3 regions of the Sphingomonas sp. S6 genome follow, and region 3 is predicted to be linked to each of the others. Evidence: predicted binding sites of a transcription regulator. Region 3 holds the regulator's gene; each other region holds the start of a gene.
What was found. Region 3 encodes LexA, which represses DNA repair genes until DNA is damaged. Its sites were predicted from a motif close to GTTCCNCNCTTGTTCT; they were not measured.

Region 1 (6,654 bases), 240 kb from region 3:
CTGGTCGGCAAACCCGAAGGGTCCGGGGGCGTAGCCGGGGGCGACCTCTGGGCGGGTGCCGGTGACCTGCTCGATCAAATCGGATGCCCAGACATTGTCGCGGCGATCGCGGAAGCAGGAGAAGACGAGGCGGGCGCCTGAATTGGCCGCGGTGCGCAGCGCCGTGAAGGCGGCGATGGGGTCGGCGAAGAACATGACGCCGTGGCGCGAGACGATGAGGTCGGCGGGTGGGAGTTGCAGGACCATCGCAACGGCGTCGCCGGCGTGGAAGGTGACGGTGCCGCGGTCGCCGGCGCGGGTGTGCGCCGTCCGGATCAGATCGGCGGACAGGTCCAGGCCGGTGACGGTGGCGTCGGGACGCGCGTCGGCGAGTGCGAGGCTGGTGGCGCCGGCGCCGCAGCCGATGTCGATCGCGTGGAAGGGGCCGGCGGGGGCGGCGGTGCGGATCGCGGCGTCGAGATGCGGCGACAGGTTGGCGAAGGAGCGGTCGGTGCGCTGCCATTCGGCGGCCCAGGTGCGGCCGACGCGGCCGGTCCAGTCGGTGGCGGAGGTCATGGGGTGGGTCCGGTCTTGGTGGGGTGGGCGCACGTCTGCCCCTTGCTCTGCGTCACCCCGGACGTGTTCCGGGGTCCACTCAGCCGCGGGGGCGAGGCTTGAGTCTTCAACTGTGCCCGTGCCGCACGGTGGACCCCGGAACACGTCCAGGGTGACGTGGTGAGTGTGGATCGGGCAGGAACGACACCTGCCCCGCTCATCCGGCTGCGGGCGAGGCGTGAGGGGCTATACGGATTACGCCCCCAACCCATTTTCCGCCAAAACGAGCGTGGAAGTGGACGAAGTGGAGGATACGTCATCGTCCGGAGTATCCCATGCGAAAGGGGCCCGCCGTTGCCGGCGAGCCCCCCCGTAGCATCCGATCGGATGGCGCGGCGATCACAGATCGTCGTCGGCTTCCGGTCCGGCCATCATTTCCTCGGCGACCTTTTCGGTGCGCTGGCGGATCGCCTTTTCGAGGCGGTCGGCCATCTCGGGGTTTTCGCGCAAATAGTTCTTGGCGTTCTCACGCCCCTGCCCGATCCGCACCGAATCGTAGGAGAACCAGCTGCCCGACTTTTCGACGAGGCCCGCCTTGACGCCGAGGTCGAGGATCTCGCCGATCTTCGAAATGCCCTCGCCGTACATGATGTCGAATTCGACCTGCTTGAACGGCGGTGCGACCTTGTTCTTTACCACCTTCACACGCGTGGTGTTGCCGGTGACTTCCTCGCGATCCTTGATCGCGCCGGTGCGGCGGATGTCGAGGCGGACGGAGGCGTAGAACTTCAGCGCGTTGCCGCCCGTCGTCGTTTCCGGGTTGCCGTACATCACGCCGATCTTCATGCGCAGCTGGTTGATGAAGATCACCATGCAGCGCGAGCGGCTGATCGAGCCGGTGAGCTTGCGCAGCGACTGCGACATCAGGCGGGCCTGAAGGCCGACGTGGCTGTCGCCCATCTCGCCCTCGATTTCGGCACGGGGGACAAGCGCGGCGACCGAATCGACCACCAGCACGTCGATCGCGTTCGAGCGGACGAGCGTGTCGGTGATTTCGAGCGCCTGTTCGCCGGTATCGGGCTGCGACACGATCAGTTCGTCGATGTTGACGCCCAGCTTCTTAGCATAGACGGGATCGAGCGCATGTTCGGCGTCGACGAAGGCGGCGGTGCCGCCGTTCTTCTGCGCTTCGGCGATGACATGCAGCGCGAGCGTGGTCTTGCCCGACGATTCAGGGCCATAGACCTCGATCACGCGGCCACGCGGCAGACCGCCGACGCCGAGCGCGATGTCGAGGCCGAGGCTGCCGGTCGAGATCGCCTCGACCTGCATCGTTTCCTTCTGACCGAGCTTCATCGCGCTGCCCTTGCCGAAGGCGCGGTCGATCTGCGCGAGGGCGGCGTCGAGCGCCTTTTGACGGTCTGCGTTTGCGGTTGCCATGCCGGTGTCGATCACTTTCAGATTGGCGGCCATCGGGAGGGTTCCTCGCTAGAGCAAGCGCGCGGCATGAGCAACGCGTCTGTTCTGTATGTACGATGTTTGTTCCATGAGAACAAGAGGGGAACTTTGGTTTTTGGCCATGGGGTTGGTGGGATATGGTGCGCGCGAAGACGCGAAGGCGCGAAGCGCGGAGGCGCTGGGGGCGCGGAGGGGTTGCGCGTGTGCAGCGGCTGTTTGGGGCCTTGGGCGTCACCTCAGCGCGGGCTGGGGTCTTTCTCGGCGCTGGTGGTGCGCTGCAACTATAAGATCCCAGCCTGCACTGGGATGACGGTTGGGGAACGGGAGGGCTAGGCCTTTACGTCAGGGTCGTGGCTAGGGTCCACCAGCCCTTGGCCGCGGCTGCGTCACGAGCCGTGTCTCTCGTACCCCCGTCCGCGAACAGAGCGAAACAGGTGGCGCCGCTGCCGGACATGCGCGCCAGGCGGACGCCCTCTGCCAGTTCGAGGAGCGACAGGACGTCGGCGATGACGGGGGCGAGTGCGAGCGCGGCGGGTTGCAGGTCGTTGCGGCCGGCGATGGCGCGGGTGAAGAGGGCACCCTCTCCGGCTATGCCGCCGCGGTCGGTGCCGTCCCAGCGGGCGAAGACGGCAGCGGTGCTGACCGCGACGCCGGGGTTGACGAGGAGCAACGGCGTGCCGGTGAGGCCGGTGATGGGGACCAACGCCTCGCCCTTGCCGGTGCCCAAGGTGGTGCGGCCGTCGAGGCAGGCGGGCACATCGGCGCCGAGCGTTTCGGCGAGGACGAACAGACGCGGGTCTCCCGGCGCGATAGCGTGCAAGCGGGCGAGCGCGCGTAGCGTCGCGGCGGCGTCGGCCGAACCGCCGCCTATCCCTGAGGCGATGGGGAGATGCTTGTCGAGCGTGATCGCGTGATGCCGGGCGATGCCGAACGTGTCGCGGAAAGCGCTGGCGGCCTTTTGCACGAGGTTCGGGCCGGAGGCCGTCTCGAGTGCCGCGGCAAACGGGCCGGTGATGGCGAAGCTGTCAGTGTCGGCGGGCACGACCGTCACCGTGTCGCCGTCGGCCGCGAAGGCGAACAGCGTTTCGAGCTCGTGATAGCCGTCCGGCCGGCGGTGGCGGACGTGGAGCGCGAGGTTGATCTTAGCGGGGGCGGCTTCGACGATCATCGGGCGGGCGGGCCTTGTGCAATCCGGGCGGCAAGCGCCGCGGCATCCTGGGCCGGGGCGGTCAGCGCCGCGGCGCGCCACGCGTAGCGGGCTTCGTAACGGCGGCCCAGCGCCCAATAGACGTCGCCGAGATGTTCGGCGATTTCGGCATTGGTGGGTTCCGCCTCGGCGGCGCGCTCGATCAGCGGCAGCGCGCGCGTGGTGTCGCCGTTGACGAACAGCGCCCAGCCGAGCGAATCGGCGATCGAGGCGTCGTCGGGCTTGGCGGCGTGTGCGCGCTCCAGCATCGCGATCGACGCGGGAACGTCGACGCGGCGTTCGGCTTGCGCATAGCCGAGGTAGTTGAGCGCGAGCGGCTCGGCGGGGGCGAGCGCCACCGCCTTTTGCAGCGCCGCGCGGGCGGCGGGCCAGTCGCCCGCCTGCTCCAGCGCACCGCCATATTGCAGCCAGGCGTTCCACGCGGTGGGCTGCGCCTCGGCGATGCGGCGATACCAACGGGCGGCTTCGGCATAATTGCCGGCGGTGCTGAGCTGATCGGCGTAGAGCTGCCATGCGGCGGGGCCGGCGTCGGCGCGTTCGGCGTCGCGGCGGGCGAGTGCGAGGGCGTCGGCGGTGCGATCGGCGCGGGCGAGGATCGATATGCGCGCGGCGACGGCGGTGGACGCGAACGGGCTGGACGCCGGCACGGCGTCGAGCGTCGCGAGCGCCTGATCGGTCGCATCCTCCCCCGCGAGCGCCTGGGCGAGCAGCAGGCGGGCGCGATCGTTGGCGGGCGACGCGATGAGCGCGGTGCGGGTGAGCGCGATCGAGAGCGGCGCGACGTCCTGGTCGACGAGGTCGCCGGCGACGCGGGCGAGCAGGCGCGAAACGCCATAGGCGAGTGTCGGCTTGGCGGCGGCACCCTGACGGAGCGCGGCGAGCGCGGGGTCGTTGCCGGCGAGCAGTGCGCGCGCCTCGTCGGCATGGCCGGTGCCGAACAGCAATTGCGCGGCGGACAGGCGCAGGTCGACGGGCGAACCGGTTTCGCGGAGGGCCTGCACGGTCTTCAGCCCCTGCCCCGTGTCGCCGCGGGCGATCTGGAGCAGCGCCGCGGTTTCGGCGGCGAGGCGCTGGGTGACGGGGTCTTTCCCGGCGCTGGTTATGGCGGGGGCGGGATCGCGGCCGGCGGCATAAGCGATCCAGGCGCGCAGCGAGGGCACCATGACGGCGAGCGGTGTGCGCGCCAGCGTTTGCGTCGCGGCCTCGGCCCCTGCCGCATCGTTGCGGGCGGCGGCGAGCGCGAGGGGAAGCAGCGCGAGGTCGGCAGGCGCGCCAGGCTGGTCGCGCAGCACCGCGGCGGCGCGGGTGGCGAGCGGGATGTCGCCCGCGGCGAGCGCCTGGCGGTAGGCACGCAACGCCACCGTAGCATCGCCGGGCCGGGCGGCGAGCGCGCGGGCGTAACCGGCGATGGCGGTGGCGACGTCGCCGTCCGCATCGGCGACGCGGGCCTGCATATAGTCCGCGACCGGATCGGTGCGGCGAGCCGCATCGGCCTGAGCGGGCGCGGCGGCCGCGATGCTCAGAACCGATGCGAAGATCAGACGCTTACATATTGGGATAATTGGGGCCTCCACCGCCCTCCGGCACCACCCAGTTGATGTTCTGCGTGGGGTCCTTGATGTCGCATGTCTTGCAGTGGACGCAGTTTTGCGCGTTGATGACGAACTTGGGATCGCCCGTCTCCTGCCCGACGATCTCGTAAACGCCGGCCGGGCAATAGCGTTGCGCAGGCTCGTCGTAGAGCGGCAGATCGTATTCGACGGGGACGTTGGGGTCCTTCAGCGTCAGATGGACAGGCTGGTCCTCCTCATGGTTGGTGTTCGACAGGAACACCGACGACAGGCGGTCGAAGGTCAGGACGCCATCGGGCTTCGGGTAGACCGGGGCCTTCACCAGATCCTTGCGCCAGAGCGTCTCGTGGTCCGGATGATGCTTCATCGTGAAGGGCATCTTGAGGCCGAAATGTTCGAGCCACATCGTGATGCCGGCAAGACCCGACCCTAGGAAATCGCCGAACTTCTTGACCAGCGGCACGACGTTGCGGACGATCGACAGCTCCTTCTTCACCCAGCTGTGCTCGAACGCCTCGGGGTAAGCGGCCAGTTCGTCATGCTGACGCTGCGACAGGATCGCGTCGGCGGCGGCTTCGGCGGCCATCATGCCGCTCTTCATCGCGGTGTGCGTGCCCTTGATGCGCGGCACGTTGAGGAAACCGGCGCTGTCACCGATCAGCGCGCCGCCGGGGAAAACGAGCTTCGGAATCGACTGGAGCCCGCCGTCGCTGATCGCACGCGCGCCGTAGCTGACGCGCTTGGCACCCTTCAGGATCGCAGCGATTTCGGGGTGGGTCTTCCACTTCTGCATCTCCTGGAACGGCGAGATGTAGGGGTTGGAATAGTTGAGCCAGGTGACGAAGCCGAGGCTGACCTGGCCATTCGCCTGATGGTACAGCCAGCCGCCACCATTGGCGTCGTCGCCCAGCGGCCAGCCCTGCGTGTGGATGACGCGGCCGGGCTGGTGGAACTCCGGATCGATGTCCCACAATTCCTTGACGCCTAGGCCATAGACCTGCGGATCGCTGTCCTTTGCCAGGTCGAAGGTGCGGATCACTTCCTTCGTGAGGTGTCCGCGGCAACCCTCTGCAAAGAAGGTATATTTGGCGTGGAGTTCGAGGCCGGGCTGGTAATCGCCCTTGTGCGTGCCGTCGCGCGCGACGCCCATGTCGCCGGTCGCGACGCCCATCACCCTGCCCTGCTCGTCGAACAGGATTTCGGCGGCGGCGAAGCCGGGGAAGATTTCGACGCCCAGCTCCTCGGCCTTGCCCGCGAGCCAACGGCACAGGTTGCCGAGGCTGCCGGTGTAGGTGCCCTTGTTGTGCAGGAACGGCGGCGTCCACAGATGCGGCAGAACGGTCTTTTTCTTCTCCGTCAGCACCCAGTGGAGGTTTTCGGTCACCGGCACTTCGGCGAGCGGGCAGTCCTGCCGCCAGTCGGGCAGCAGTTCGTCGAGGCTGCGCGGATCGATCACCGCACCCGACAGGATGTGCGCGCCGACCTCGGAGCCCTTTTCGAGCACGCAGACGCTGAGGTCCGCGCCCTTTTCGGCCGCCACCTGTTTGAACCGGATCGCCGCCGACAGGCCCGCCGGGCCGGCGCCGACGATCACCACGTCGTAAGGCATCGATTCACGTTGCGTCATTGTCATCCACTCCCGGATACGGTTGCGGTTGTCGGCGCCGGGGGATAGCGGTCAGGCGCAGGCCGACAACGTCTCGTCTCTGAACCGCGATCGGACAAGTTGACGAAAACGTCAACCTACAGAAAGAGAGAAACGTGGGGGCCGATCAGCATCACAGTTGGAATGAGAGCCTCGCGAGCGCGCTCGACTGGTGGCAGGAGGCGGGCGTCGACACGCTCGTCGACGCGGATCCGCGCGACTGGCTGACCCAGCCGATG
Region 2 (6,654 bases), on a different contig from region 3:
TGATAGGGTTTGACGAGGCGCCCGGTCGCCAGCACCTCCGCCTCGGGCGGGAAGCGACCGGTGACGAACAGCACCGGCACCGAGGCCTCGCGGGCGCTGCGCGCGACGTCCAGCCCCGATCCGTCCGCCAGATTGACGTCGACCAGGACGAGGTCCAGCGCCTCTCCCGATTCCAGCACGGCCACCGCCTGTGCCACGCGGTCCACCGTCGCGATGATCGTATAGCCCGCCTCGCGCAGGATATGTTCGGTATCGAAGGCGATCAGTGGCTCGTCCTCGACCACCAGCAGCCGCTCGATCAGCCGCTTCTTCCGCCCGAACAACATATGACGACACGCCCCTTGGTTGACGGCGTTATCCCTTGTCACGCCCGATTCGGGTAACGCGCATCTGGCGGCAAGTGATGCAAATTTTTTCACGCTCGGCACAATTGCGCGTATGGGGCGTCGATGGCCGACCCCAAAGACCCCCGCACCCCTGCCGCCGCGGGCAAGACGCCCGGCGACCGGATCGCGAAACTGCTGGCCCGCGCGGGCGTCGCCAGCCGCCGCGAGATCGAACGCATGATCGCCGAAGGCCGCGTCGCGCTCGACGGCAAGGTGCTCGATACCCCCGCCACCGTGTTGACGTCGCTGCGCGGCGTTACCGTCGATGGCCAGCCCGTCGGCTCGCCCGAACCGACGCGGCTGTTCCTGTATCACAAGCCGACCGGCCTGCTGGTCACCGAACGCGACCCCAAGGGGCGGCCGACGATCTACGATCGCCTGCCCAACGATCTGCCGCGGCTGGTCCCCGTCGGGCGGCTCGACCTCAATACAGAGGGGCTGTTGCTGCTCACCACCGACGGCGGCTTCAAGCGTCAGCTCGAGCTGCCCGCAACCGGCGTTGAGCGCAGCTATCGCGCGCGCGCCTACGGCAACGTCACGCAGCAACAGCTCGAAGAACTGGCCGAGGGCGTCGAAATCGAGGGCATTCGCTACGGCTCGATCGATGCCAATATCGAGCGCCGCACCGGCGCCAACGTGTGGATCGAGATCACGATCACCGAAGGCAAGAACCGCGAGGTCCGCCGCGTCCTCGAACATCTGGGCCTTCAGGTCAGCCGCCTGATCCGTACCCGCTACGGCCCGTTCGTACTCGGCGACCTGCCGGTCGGCGGGATCGGCGAGGTGAAGCAGCATGAGATCGTCGGCTTCCGCAAGACGCTGAAGGGCGGCGCACCGGACGAGCCGATCGCGGCCACTCCCCGCGCCGGCTTCCGCACCGCGCCCAGCGTCGATCGCACCACCCGCACGCGTCGCGGCGCCGAGCGTGGCGTGGAGCGGCCGGCAACCGCACGGCCGACGACGACAGGTGAGCGCCCGACGCGATCGCGCCCGCGTCCCGAGGGTGGCGTGGAACGCCCCGCCGCGGCCCGCACGTCGACCCCGCGCTCCGCCGCCACCGGCGAAGCGCCCCGCCCCGGCTTCCGCACGCCCGCGACGACCGACCGCGCCGCCCGCACGCGAACCCGAAACGACGCGCGGCCCCGCGAGGAAAAGGCCAACGTCCCCACCGGTGGCTCGGCGATGAAGCCGTGGGAACGGGCAGACGACCGTGGCGGCGATCGCACCGCCGATCGCAACCGCTTGGGCGATGCGCCCCGCTTCGGCCGGAACAAGCCCGACGCCTCCCGCTCCGGCCCCCGCCCCCCGCGTGGCGACGGACCGGCGCGTGGCGGCCCCGCGGGCGGTCGCGGATCGTCGCGGCCGTCGAACGGGCGTCCGCCCAGCGGTGGGTTCAAGGGCGGGCCGAAGGGCGGACCGCGCGGGGGCCGCTCGTGAGGGTGATCGCCGGCCAGTGGCGCGGGCGTCCGCTCGTCGCGCCCAAGGGCGACGCGACGCGCCCGACCGCCGATCGCACGCGCGAGGCCTTGTTCTCGATGCTCACCAGCCGCCTCGGCAGCTTCGAAGGGCTCGCCGTCGCCGATCTGTTCGCAGGATCGGGCGCGCTGGGGATCGAGGCGCTGTCGCGCGGTGCGGCGTCCTGCCTGTTCGTCGAACAGGACGGTGCGGCGCTGGATGCGCTCAAGGCCAACCTCGCCAAGCTCGGCACGCGCGGCGACGTGCGCAGCGGGTCGGTGATGGCGCTGGGGCCAGCACGCGCGCCGCTCGACCTCATCATGATGGACCCGCCCTACGGCACCGGTGCAGGCTTGGTTGCATTGGATAAATTGGCGCGGCTGGGCTGGACGAACGCCGCGACCTGGGTCAGCATAGAGACCGCACGCGACGAGGAGGTCGAGGTCGCCGGGTTCGCCATCGATACCAGCCGCGTGCATGGAAAGGCCCGTGTCACACTGTTGCGGGCCGCCTGATCGCAACAGGAGGGAGCCATGGCGACGCAGTTGATTCCCCACCATTACGATGCCCCGCGGCGGTCGGGGCCGCAGGCGGTGGTCGGATGGGTGCATCATCCTTTGCCCAAGGGCATCGAGCTGGAGGTGCAGACGACGCCGTCCGCACAGGCGCTCGACAATCAGCAGATCGCGACGACGCGGCTGGTGCTCAGCCGCAACCAGGCGCTGCTGCTCGCCAGTTTCCTGCTCAACGCGACGGGTTATTCCGAGGCCGACGTCCCCAAGCGCAGCGTGTCGCGCTGGCCGCGCTGGTTTAGCCGGCGGTCCTGACCCGCGGCAACAGCGCAAGGCCGGCGAGGCTCACCATACCCGCCGCGACCAGATACAGGCCGATCCACCACAGCCCGCGGGCGGCCAGCGCCTGTGCAGCGATCGGCGCGAGCGCCCCGCCTAGAATGCCGCCGACGTTGAACGTCATCGACACGCCCGTGTAGCGCACGCCTGCCGGAAACAGCGTCGGCAGCCAGCCGCCAAGCGGGCCATAGGCAAAGCCCATCACGAACAGCGCGAAGGCCAGCCACGCGAACACCACGACCAGCGACCCGGCGCCCAGCATCGGCCCCATCAGCGCGCCGGCGACGATGCAGCCTAGAAAGCCGATCACCAGCATCCGCTCCGCCCCCGTCCGGTCCGCCAGCACGCTTGCGACGATCACGCCCGCGGCCAGAAACAGGATCGCGACCAGCTCGACGCCGAGCAGCGCCGTCTTGTCATATCCCAGCGTCGTCGTGCCGTAGCTCAGCGTAAAGGCGGTCGCGAGGTAGAAGAGCGCGAAGCACGCCACCACCCCGCCGGTGCCGGCCAGCAGCGCACGGCCATGACCGGCGAACAGCGTCGCGAGCGGCACCTTGGGCAGCGCCTCCGCCTTAGCCGCTTCGACGAAAGCGGGCGTCTCGGTCAGCTTGAGCCGGATCCACAGGCCGAGCGCTACCAGCACCACGCTGAGCAGGAACGGCAGGCGCCACCCCCAGGCACGAAACTGATCGTCGCTCAGCGTCAGCCCCAGCAGCAGGAACAGCCCATTCGCCAGGATGAACCCCACCGGCGCCCCCAGCGGCGGAAACATGCCCCACGTATTGCGCCGATGCGGCGGCGCATTCTCGACAGCGAGCAGCGCCGCGCCGCCCCATTCGCCGCCCAGCCCCAGCCCCTGCCCCAATCGCATCAGGCACAACAGCAGCGGCGCGACGAGACCGAAGCGCTGATAGGTCGGCAGGAAGGCGATCGCGACCGTCGATCCGCCCATCAGCAACAGGCTGGCGACCAGGGTAGACTTGCGGCCGATCCGGTCGCCGAAATGCCCGAACACCGCCGCGCCGATCGGCCGGGCGAAGAAGGCCACGGCAAAACTCGCGAAGCTCATCATCTGCCGCGCCGACGCACTCTCCCCCGGAAAGAACAGCGCCGGAAACACCAGCGCCGCGGCGGTGGCGTAAATGTAGAAATCGTAGAATTCGACCGCCGTACCGACGAGGCTCGCGGTCAAAATCCGGCGCGGCGAGGCTGGCGTGACGGCGGCGTCCGGGACTTCGGCGGCAGGGGCTTGACTCATGCCGCCCTTCTAACCCCCAAATAAAGGCATCTGGCAACAAAGTTGCCATCCCTTCGCAACATTCCGCCGCTAGCGGGATGCCACCGCGGCTCCCCTCCCCCTGTGGGTCGCGATGTATCGGTCGGCTTTCTGTCGCCCGATGCTCCCTGAACTACGGGGCGGCCGCACCGGTGGCTGCCCCGATTTTTCCGGGCTTCCCGCGCTCGCAGCTTGCCGAGCCAAGCGCCGTTCCCTACCTGTTCGCCGGTGACCGACACCGCCTCCCCCGCCGCCCTGCAGGATCCGCCGTATCTGAAGGGGTTGAACCCGCCGCAGCGCGATGCGGTGCTCACCACCGAAGGCCCGGTGCTGATGCTGGCCGGCGCGGGTACGGGCAAGACCGCCGCGCTGACCGCGCGGCTCGCGCATCTGCTGTGGACGCGCAAGGCGTGGCCCTCCGAAATCCTCGCCGTCACCTTCACCAACAAGGCCGCGCGCGAGATGCGCGAGCGCGTCGGCCGGATGGTGGGCGACGCGGTGGAGGGCATGCCGTGGCTCGGCACCTTCCATGCGATCGGCGCCAAGATGCTCCGCCGCCATGCCGAGCTGGTCGGGCTGCAGTCGAACTTCACCATCCTCGACACCGACGACCAGCTGCGTCTGCTCAAGCAACTGATCGTCGCTGCCGACATCGACGAAAAGCGCTTCCCCGCGCGCAGCCTCGCCGGCCTGATCGATGATTGGAAGAACCGGGGCCTCATCCCCGCCGATATCGATGCCGGCGAAAGCGAACGCTACGCCAACGGGCGCGGCGGCGAGCTGTACGCGCAATATCAGGCGCGGCTGCGCAGCGTGAACGCCTGCGACTTCGGCGACCTGCTGCTCCACATGCTCACCATCCTGAAGACCCATGCCGATGTGCTGCGCACCTATCAGGAGCGCTTCAAATACATCATGGTGGACGAATATCAGGACACCAACATCGTCCAGTATCTGTGGCTGAGGCTGCTCGCCCAGACGCGCAAGAATATTGCCTGCGTCGGCGACGACGATCAGTCGATCTATTCGTGGCGCGGCGCGCAGGTCGAAAACATCCTTAAGTTCGAGAAGGATTTTCCCGGCGCCAAGGTGATCCGCCTCGAACAGAACTACCGGTCGACGCCGCATATCCTCGGCGCCGCGTCGGGCGTGATCGCCCATAACGGCGGGCGGCTCGGCAAGACGCTGTGGACCGAGCTCGACGTGGGCGAAAAGGTGCGCGTACTCGGCGTCTGGGACGGGCCGGAAGAAGCGCGCCGGGTCAGCGACGAGATCGAGGCCGCGCAGCGTAACGGCACCCCCCTCGACCATATCGCCATCCTCGTCCGCGCGCAGCATCAGACGCGCGAGTTCGAAGACCGCTTCATCTCGATCGGCATGCCGTACCGCATCGTCGGCGGCTATCGCTTCTACGAACGCGCCGAAATCCGCGATGCGCTCGCCTATTTGCGCATCGTCAACCAGCCGTCGGACGATCTCGCCTTCGAACGCATCGTCAACGTTCCCAAGCGCGGCCTCGGCGACAAGGCGATCGCCAAGATCCACCAGCTTGCCCGCGCGGAAGGTGTGCCGCTTACCATCGCCGCGGCGCGCATTCTCGACACCGACGAACTGACCCCGCAGGCGCGCCGCGCGCTCGGCAATTTCGTCGGCGACATCGCCCGCTGGCGCGACCGGGCGCGCGACCTGCCGCATGCCGAACTGGCGCGGCAGATGCTCGACGAATCGGGCTATACCGCCATGTGGCAGGCCGAAAAGTCGGTCGAGGCATCCGGGCGGCTCGAAAACCTGTCCGAACTCGTCCGCGCGATGGAAGAATATGAATCGCTCGGCGCGTTCCTCGAACACGTCAGCCTCGTGATGGACAAGGAAGGCGCGGTGCAGGCGCCCGAGGTCACGATCATGACGATCCACGCCGCCAAGGGGCTCGAATTCGACACCGTGTTCCTCGTCGGCTGGGAAGAGGGTCTCTTCCCCTCGCAACGCGCGATCGACGAAGGCGGCACGCGCAGCCTGGAGGAGGAACGCCGCCTCGCCTATGTCGCGATCACGCGCGCGCGGCGCCGCGCGACGATTCTGCACGCCGCCAACCGCCGCATCTACGGCCAGTGGACGTCCAGCATCCCCAGCCGCTTCGTCGGCGAATTGCCGCCCGACCATACCGACAGCGACACCACCATGTCGGGCGGCGAAAGCCTGTGGCGCGCCAATTGGAGCGAGCGCGCCGATCCCTTCGCCAATGTCGCGCGGGGCACCGGTCGCGGCCCGGGCTGGCAGCGCGCAGCGGGGTCCGGCTCCGGCTTCACCACCCAGCCGACGCGGATCGTGGAAAGCCGGGCAAGTGCGGTCAGCATCGGCAACAAGGGGCGCAGCGACCTCAGCGTCGGCATGCGCGTCTTCCATCAAAAATTCGGCTATGGCGCGATCGCGGAGATCGAGGGCAACAAGCTGGAGATCGACTTCGAAGCCGCTGGCCGCAAGCGGGTGATGGACAGCTTCGTCACGATCGGGTGAACATCGCCCCCATCCCGTCATTGCGAGCGCAGCGAAGCGCTCCAGAGACGGACTAGGACGCCCGGGATTGCTTCGCTGCGCTCGCAATGACGGACGACCGTGGCGCATTCCGCGGCAACAACCCGGTGTTCGCTCCCCACCACGCCCGTTCAGGAACCGGCAGGGGGCATTC
Region 3 (6,654 bases):
TTGGGTGAGGCGGCGCGGATCCGGCTGCGGGCGCGGCTGATGCCGCCGGCTGCGGCGTCGGTGCCGGGAGCCTATGATTTCGCGCGGGCGGCGTGGTTCGCCGGAATTGGCGCGACCGGACGGGGGTTCGCGCCGGTGGAGTTGCTGTCGCCCGGCGCGTCGGAGGGCAGCCTGCGGCGGCGCCTGACTGCCCATATCACGGATCGGCTGGAAGGGAGCCGGGGCGGCATCGCGGCGGCGCTGGCGACCGGGGACGAGGGGGCGATCAGCGAGCGCGATGCGGAGGCGATGCGGCGTGCGGGACTCGCGCATCTGCTGTCGGTCAGCGGGCTGCACATCACCGCGGCGGTGGCGGCGACGATGGTCTTGACGTTGCGGCTGCTGGCGCTGTGGTCGTGGCTCGCCATTCGCGTTCGGTTGCCGTTGGTCGCCGCGGGGATGGGGGCGCTGGCTGCCATCAGCTATACGTTGCTCACCGGATCTCAGGTTCCCACGATCCGGTCGTGCGTCGCCGCGCTACTGGTGCTGGCGGCGCTGGCGATGGGGCGGGAGGCGATGACGCTGCGGCTGGTTGCGGCAGGTGCGATGGTCGTGCTGGCCGTGCGGCCGGAAGCGCTGGTGGGGCCGAGCTTCCAGCTGTCGTTCGCCGCGATCGTGGCGATCGTTGCGCTCCATGAGCATCCGCGGGTGCGCGGATGGTTCGAGCCGCGCGAGGAGTCGCGCACGCGGCGTTTGCTGCGCGGGCTCGGGTCGCTGCTGCTGACGGGCGTGGTGGTCGAGGCGGCGCTGATGCCGATCGCGGTCTATCACTTCCATAAGGCGGGCCTGTACGGGGCTGCCGCCAATATCATCGCCATTCCGCTGACGACGTTCGTCGTCATGCCGCTGGAGGCGGGCGCGTTGCTGCTCGACACGATCGGGCTGGGCGGGCCTTTGTGGTGGCTGACCGACGGGCCGTTGCGGGCGCTGCTGTGGCTGGCGCATGTCGTGGCGGATGCGCCGGGCGCGTCGCTGGCGGTGCCGTCGATGCCAATGGGGGCGTTTCTGGCGATGATCGCCGGTGGGCTCTGGCTGGCGCTGTGGAATACGCGGGTGCGCTGGGTCGGCGTGCTGCCGATCGTCGTCGGCGCCGTCTGGGCGGCGTCGACCCCGCCACCCGACCTACTGGTGACGGGGGACGGGCGACATATGGCGATCCGGGTGGGCGGTCGGCTGGCGCTGCTGCGCGATCGTGCCGGGGACTATACGCGGGCGATGCTCGCCGAAAATGGCGGGACCGATGGCGAGCCATGGCTGCTCGACGATCTGCCGGAGGCCCGGTGCAGCCGCGATGCGTGCGTGGCGACGATCGACGGGCAGGGGCGCCGGTTTCGGGTGCTGGCGACCCGCAGCGGTTACCAACTTGCGTGGAAGGACCTGGTTGTAGCCTGTCAGGCGGCGGATGTGGTGGTGAGCGACCGGCGCCTGCCGCGTGCGTGCCGGCCGCGCTGGCTGCGGCTTGATGCGCCAGTGTTGCGACGGACCGGTGGCGTCATGCTGACCCTGGCGAGCGGGCGGGTGCGCACGGTGATGCACCCCGGGGATCGGCATCCGTGGCTGGTCGGGGCAAAGGTGGCGCCGCCGAGGACGGAGGGCACCACGCCGGCGATCCCGTTCTGATCACGCCATGCCGGCGCGCTGATCCCTCGCGACGGGCATGCCGCTCTGTAGTAGGAGGGCCCAACGCTGAGCCGCCCCTTGCTTCGCTCCGCTCGCGATGATGCCACTTGATCAACCTGATGTCATACCGCCTTAGAGCCTGACCCATTTCCACAGAGCCGTCGCCCCAGCGAAAGATGGGGCCTCTTGCGGCTCCTGTCGCCCGCTATCATCGGAAGATCCCAGCCTTCGCTGGGATGACGCCTGGTTCAACGGCGATGGATCAAACTCCAGAGACGGCTGGCGTTACCGTCCTAACCTGCGGGCAAAGAATCTAAAATCCTGATACGCCCCCCTCAACGGGACGTCGAAGGGGCCGTTTGAAAGTCACAAAAGTCACACGAACGACAGGGTCGTACGCCCCGTCGCCGCGGCGGCCTTGCATCAGTCGTAGCGGCGAAGGATGCCCGACAGCTTGCCCTGCACGCGGACGTGCGAGGGGACGTAGCGCTGGGGTTCATAGGCCCGGTTGGCGGGATCGAGCCGGATCATCGCGCCTTCGCGACGAAAATATTTGAGCGTCGCCTCGCTGTCCTCGATCAACGCAACGACGATCTCGCCATCGCGGGCGATGTCGGTGCGGCGGATCAGCGCGTAATCGCCGTCGAGAATGCCGGCCTCGACCATCGAATCGCCGGAGACCTCGAGCGCATAATGTTCGCCGGTGCCGAGCAACGCCGCGGGGACGGCGAGCATCGAGCTGCCTTCGAACGCCTCGATCGGCACGCCGGCGGCGATCCGGCCGTGCAGCGGGATTTCGACGACGTCATTTGCTGGCGAGGGGGCGGGACGCACATTGCCCGTGGCCGGAGCGCTCGGCGGCGCCGCGAGCGCGGGCGTTTCGGGCGCCTTGCGTTCGGAGCGTTCCGGCATGCGCAGCACTTCGAGCGCACGAGCACGGTTGGGCAGGCGGCGGATGAAGTTGCGCTCCTCCAGCGCGCTGATCAGGCGGTGGACGCCGGACTTGGACTTGAGGTCGAGCGCGTCCTTCATCTCCTCGAACGACGGCGAGATGCCCGTCTCCTCGAGCCGGTCGTTGATGAAGCATACAAGCTCGTGCTGCTTGCGCGTGAGCATAAGCGGTCCTTCCCCGTCAGAACAGACGCGGAACTTCTAGGGAACAATTCGTGGGGCGTCAAGCGATGACGAGGATTTCCGCCGAGTCGCCCGCGCGCGCCGCGGGGGCATCGATCGGTCGCACGATCAGGCAGTGTGAGCGCGCCAGCGTCAGCAGCATCGAACTGTCCTGAATGGTCGAGGCATAGGCGCGGCCGTCGCGCAGTTCCGCGCGCAGATAATCGGTGCGCGCGCCATTGGCGGGCAGGTCTTCGCCCAGGATCGCCATCGTGCTGCGCGGCAGCGGGTCCGCGGCACCAGAAAGGTGCGCGATCAACGGTTTGACGAAGAGTATGGCGGTGACGAAGGCGGATACCGGATTGCCCGGCAAGCCGAGCACCTGCATCGCGCCGCGCCGTCCCGCCATCATCGGCTTGCCCGGCCGCAGCGCGATCCGCCAGAAATCGATGACGCCGCTCGCCGCCTCCAGCGCCGGCCGCACGAGGTCGTGGTCGCCCACCGACGCGCCGCCGGTGGTGACGAGCAGGTCTGCGTCGACGCGGGCGAAGGCTTCGCGCAGGCGATCGAGGTCATCGGGCAGGATGCCGAGGTCGATCAGCTCGACCGGCAGATCGGCGAGCAGGGCCGCCAGCATCGCCCGGTTCGATTCGGGCAGCGCGCTCGGGTCGCCGCCGGTGCCCGGATCGACCAATTCGTCGCCCGTGGCGCAGATGGCGATGCGCACCCGGCGGTGGACCGCGATCGTGCCGATGCCGCCCGTCGCGGCGACGGCGATGCGCGCGGGCGTCAGCCGCTCGCCGCGCGCGATCAGGCGATCGCCGGCGTGAAAGTCGAGGCCGCGGCGGCGGGTGTTGCGGCCGAGTGTCGCTGGACCTTCGCCGGTCAGGTGGATCGTGGTGCCGGAGGCCGCGACCTCCTCCTGGATCATGACCGTGTCGGCGCCGTCGGGGAGTGCGGCACCGGTGAAGATACGCGCGGTCTCGCCAGCGCCGACGGTGCCGGCAAAGGGCCGGCCGGCGGCGCTTTCGCCGACCAGCGTCCACGGGCCGGGCAGGTCGGCGAAGCGGATCGCATAGCCGTCCATCGCCGACAAATCACTGGCGGGCTGGGTGCGGCGGGCGGCGATGTCGTCCGCCGCCCAGCGGCCGGCGGCGGCGGCGAGCGGCACGGTTTCGGTCTCGACCGGCGCTGCGCGCGCGAACAGGCGCGCCTGGGCTTCGTCGATCGGCAGCAGCGCCATGGCGTCAGGCGCGCCAGTCGCCGGAGGCGCCGCCGGCCTTTTCGAGCAGTCGGATGTCGGAGATCGTCATCGCGCGGTCCATCGCCTTCGCCATGTCGTAGATGGTGAGCAGCGCGACCGAGACGGCGGTCAGCGCCTCCATCTCGACGCCGGTCTTGCCGTCGGTGGCAGTCAGCGCGGTGGCGGTGATGCCGGCATCGTCGAGCGTCAGGTCGAGCGTGACACGGGTCAGCGGCAAGGGGTGGCAGAGCGGGATGAGGTCCGCAGTCTTCTTTGCCGCCATGATCCCGGCGACGCGGGCAACGGCGAGCACGTCGCCCTTCTTCGCGGCGCCGTCGCGGATCGCGGCGAGGGCGTCGGAGGCGATGGCGATGCGGCCGGTCGCGACCGCGCGACGCTGCGTCACCGCTTTGTCGCCGACGTCGACCATATGCGCGGCGCCGTCTGCGTCGAGATGGGTGAGGCGACTCACCCGACCAGTGCCCGCGTCGCGGCCTCGACGTCGTCGGCGCGCATCAGCGCCTCGCCGATCAGGAAGCAGCGCACGCCGTGCTGCGCCATCGCGTCGAGGTCGGCGCGGGTTTCGAGGCCGCTTTCGGCGACGAAGGTGCAGCCCTTGGGCGCCTTGCCGACCAGCTCGTACGTGCGGGCGAAGTTGACCGAAAAATCGTGTAGATTGCGGTTGTTGACGCCGATCAACCGCGACTTGAGGCGAAGCGCACGTTCCAGTTCGGATTCGTCATGCACCTCGACCAGCACGTCCATGCCGCAATCGAGCGCCGAGGCCTCGATTTCCGCCATCTGATTGTCGTCCAGCGCAGAGACGATGATGAGGATGGCGTCGGCGCCGATCGAGCGGCTTTCGGTCGCCTGCCAGGGATCGACCATGAAATCCTTGCGAATCACGGGCAGGTCGCAGGCGGCACGGGCGGCAATCAGATAGTCGTCGCTGCCCTGGAACCATTGTTCGTCGGTGAGGACCGACAGGCAGGCCGCGCCACCCGCCTGATAGGCGCGCGCATGGGCGGGCGGATCGAACTCGGCGCGGATCAGCCCCTTGGATGGGCTGGCCTTCTTGATTTCGGTGATAAGCGCATGGCCGGATTTCGCGTCGAGCGCGGCGCGGAAACCGCGCGGCTTCGTCACCGCGGCGATGCGCGCATCGAGATCGGCGAGGCTGATCGTCGCCTTGCGCGCGGCAACCTCTGCGCGCTTGGTTTCGATAATGCGGGACAGAATGGTCATCGGTAGGCGATCCAGCGGTCGAGGAGCGCGGCGGCGCGGCCGGCGTCGAGCGCTTCGGCGGCGGCCTGTGCGCCCGCAGTGAGATTGGGTGCATGGTCGGCGACGACAAGCGCCGCCGCCGCATTGAGCAGCACGGCGTCGCGATAGGCGCCCGCCTCTCCATCGAGCAGGCGGCGCAGCGCGGCGGCATTATAGGCCGGATCGCCGCCGCGGATGGCGGCGAGCGGGTGGCGGGGCAGGCCGGCGTCTTCCGGCGTGATGCGCGATGGCAGCGCCGCGCTGCCGACATTCACCGCGAGGCTGGGGCCGGCGGTGGAGAGTTCGTCGAGGCCCTCTTCGCCCGAAATCACCGCGGCCCGTGCGGTGCCGAGCTGTTCCAGCGCCTCGGCATAGAGACCGGCGTAATCGGGGCGGGCGATGCCGATCAGCTGGTGCGACACGCGCGCCGGATTGGCGAGGGGCCCCATCAGGTTGAAGATCGTGCGTTTGCCGATGCGGCGACGGATCGGCGTGATCCGTGCCATCGCCGGATGGTGGTTGGCGGCGAACAGGAAGGCGATGCCGATATCGGCGAGGCTCGCCTCCGCCGTCGCGCCGGCGATCTCCATGTCGAGGCCGAGCGCCTCCAACGTGTCGGCAGCACCGGCTTTCGAGGAGGCGGCACGGTTGCCGTGCTTGGCGACCGGCACGCCGCAAGCCGCGACGACCAGCGCGACCGCGGTCGAGACGTTGAGCGTATGATGCCCGTCGCCGCCCGTGCCGCAGACGTCGATCGCGCCGTCGGGTGCGGCGATCGGGATCAGGCGGGCCCGCAGCGCGCGGGCGGCCTCGGCGATTTCGATGCTGGTTTCGCCGCGATCGGACAGAGCCAGCAGGAAGTCGCCGATTGCCTCTGCCGAGACGCGGGCATCGAGGATATCCGCAAACGCCTGCGCCGCGCTTTCGCGCGACAGTGGCGAGGATGGATCGGGAAGCAAGACGACGCTGGTCACGGGCGCTCGCGCACCGGAATGCCGGCGATCGTCAGAAAGTTGGCGAGCATGGCATGGCCGTGTTCGGTCGCGATGCTTTCCGGGTGGAATTGCACGCCATGGATCGGCAGGCGTTCGTGGCGGAAGCCCATGACGATGCCATCCTGGGTGCGCGCGTTGACGACCAGGGGCGAGGCCACGTCGTTGACGATCAGGCTGTGATAGCGTGTCGCCATGAAGGGCGAGGGCAGCCCTTCGAACAGGCCGGTGCCGTCATGTTCGACCGCAGAGGTCTTGCCGTGCATCAGCCCGCCGCGCTCCACCTTGCCACCGAAATGCTGGCCGATCGCCTGATGGCCCAGGCACACGCCCAGCAGCGGACGCCCGGCATCCGCGGCCGCCGCAACGAGATCGAGGCTGACG

Region 1: the regulator LexA is predicted to act here: its motif matches at 2,084-2,099, upstream of recA (recombinase RecA).
Region 2: the regulator LexA is predicted to act here: its motif matches at 4,178-4,193, upstream of ACGVWT_RS12010 (UvrD-helicase domain-containing protein).

What each region holds. Positions count from the first base shown of each region.
Region 1 is NZ_JBIEOE010000001.1:397,903-404,556, reverse strand. It holds gene ACGVWT_RS01890 (class I SAM-dependent methyltransferase) at 1-555, opposite strand, end outside; gene recA (recombinase RecA) at 934-2,007, opposite strand; gene ACGVWT_RS01880 (4-(cytidine 5'-diphospho)-2-C-methyl-D-erythritol kinase) at 2,330-3,160, opposite strand; gene ACGVWT_RS01875 (tetratricopeptide repeat protein) at 3,157-4,773, opposite strand; gene ACGVWT_RS01870 (electron transfer flavoprotein-ubiquinone oxidoreductase) at 4,745-6,397, opposite strand; gene ACGVWT_RS01865 (uracil-DNA glycosylase) at 6,532-6,654, shown strand, end outside.
Region 2 is NZ_JBIEOE010000006.1:178,383-185,036, reverse strand. It holds gene ACGVWT_RS12035 (response regulator) at 1-326, opposite strand, end outside; gene ACGVWT_RS12030 (pseudouridine synthase) at 450-1,823, shown strand; gene rsmD (16S rRNA (guanine(966)-N(2))-methyltransferase RsmD) at 1,820-2,356, shown strand; gene ACGVWT_RS12020 (hypothetical protein) at 2,375-2,668, shown strand; gene ACGVWT_RS12015 (MFS transporter) at 2,652-3,950, opposite strand; gene ACGVWT_RS12010 (UvrD-helicase domain-containing protein) at 4,197-6,482, shown strand.
Region 3 is NZ_JBIEOE010000001.1:162,817-169,470, forward strand. It holds gene ACGVWT_RS00820 (ComEC/Rec2 family competence protein) at 1-1,659, shown strand, start outside; gene lexA (transcriptional repressor LexA) at 2,083-2,775, opposite strand; gene ACGVWT_RS00830 (molybdopterin molybdotransferase MoeA) at 2,834-4,015, opposite strand; gene moaC (cyclic pyranopterin monophosphate synthase MoaC) at 4,020-4,487, opposite strand; gene trpC (indole-3-glycerol phosphate synthase TrpC) at 4,484-5,260, opposite strand; gene trpD (anthranilate phosphoribosyltransferase) at 5,257-6,252, opposite strand; gene ACGVWT_RS00850 (aminodeoxychorismate/anthranilate synthase component II) at 6,249-6,654, opposite strand, start outside.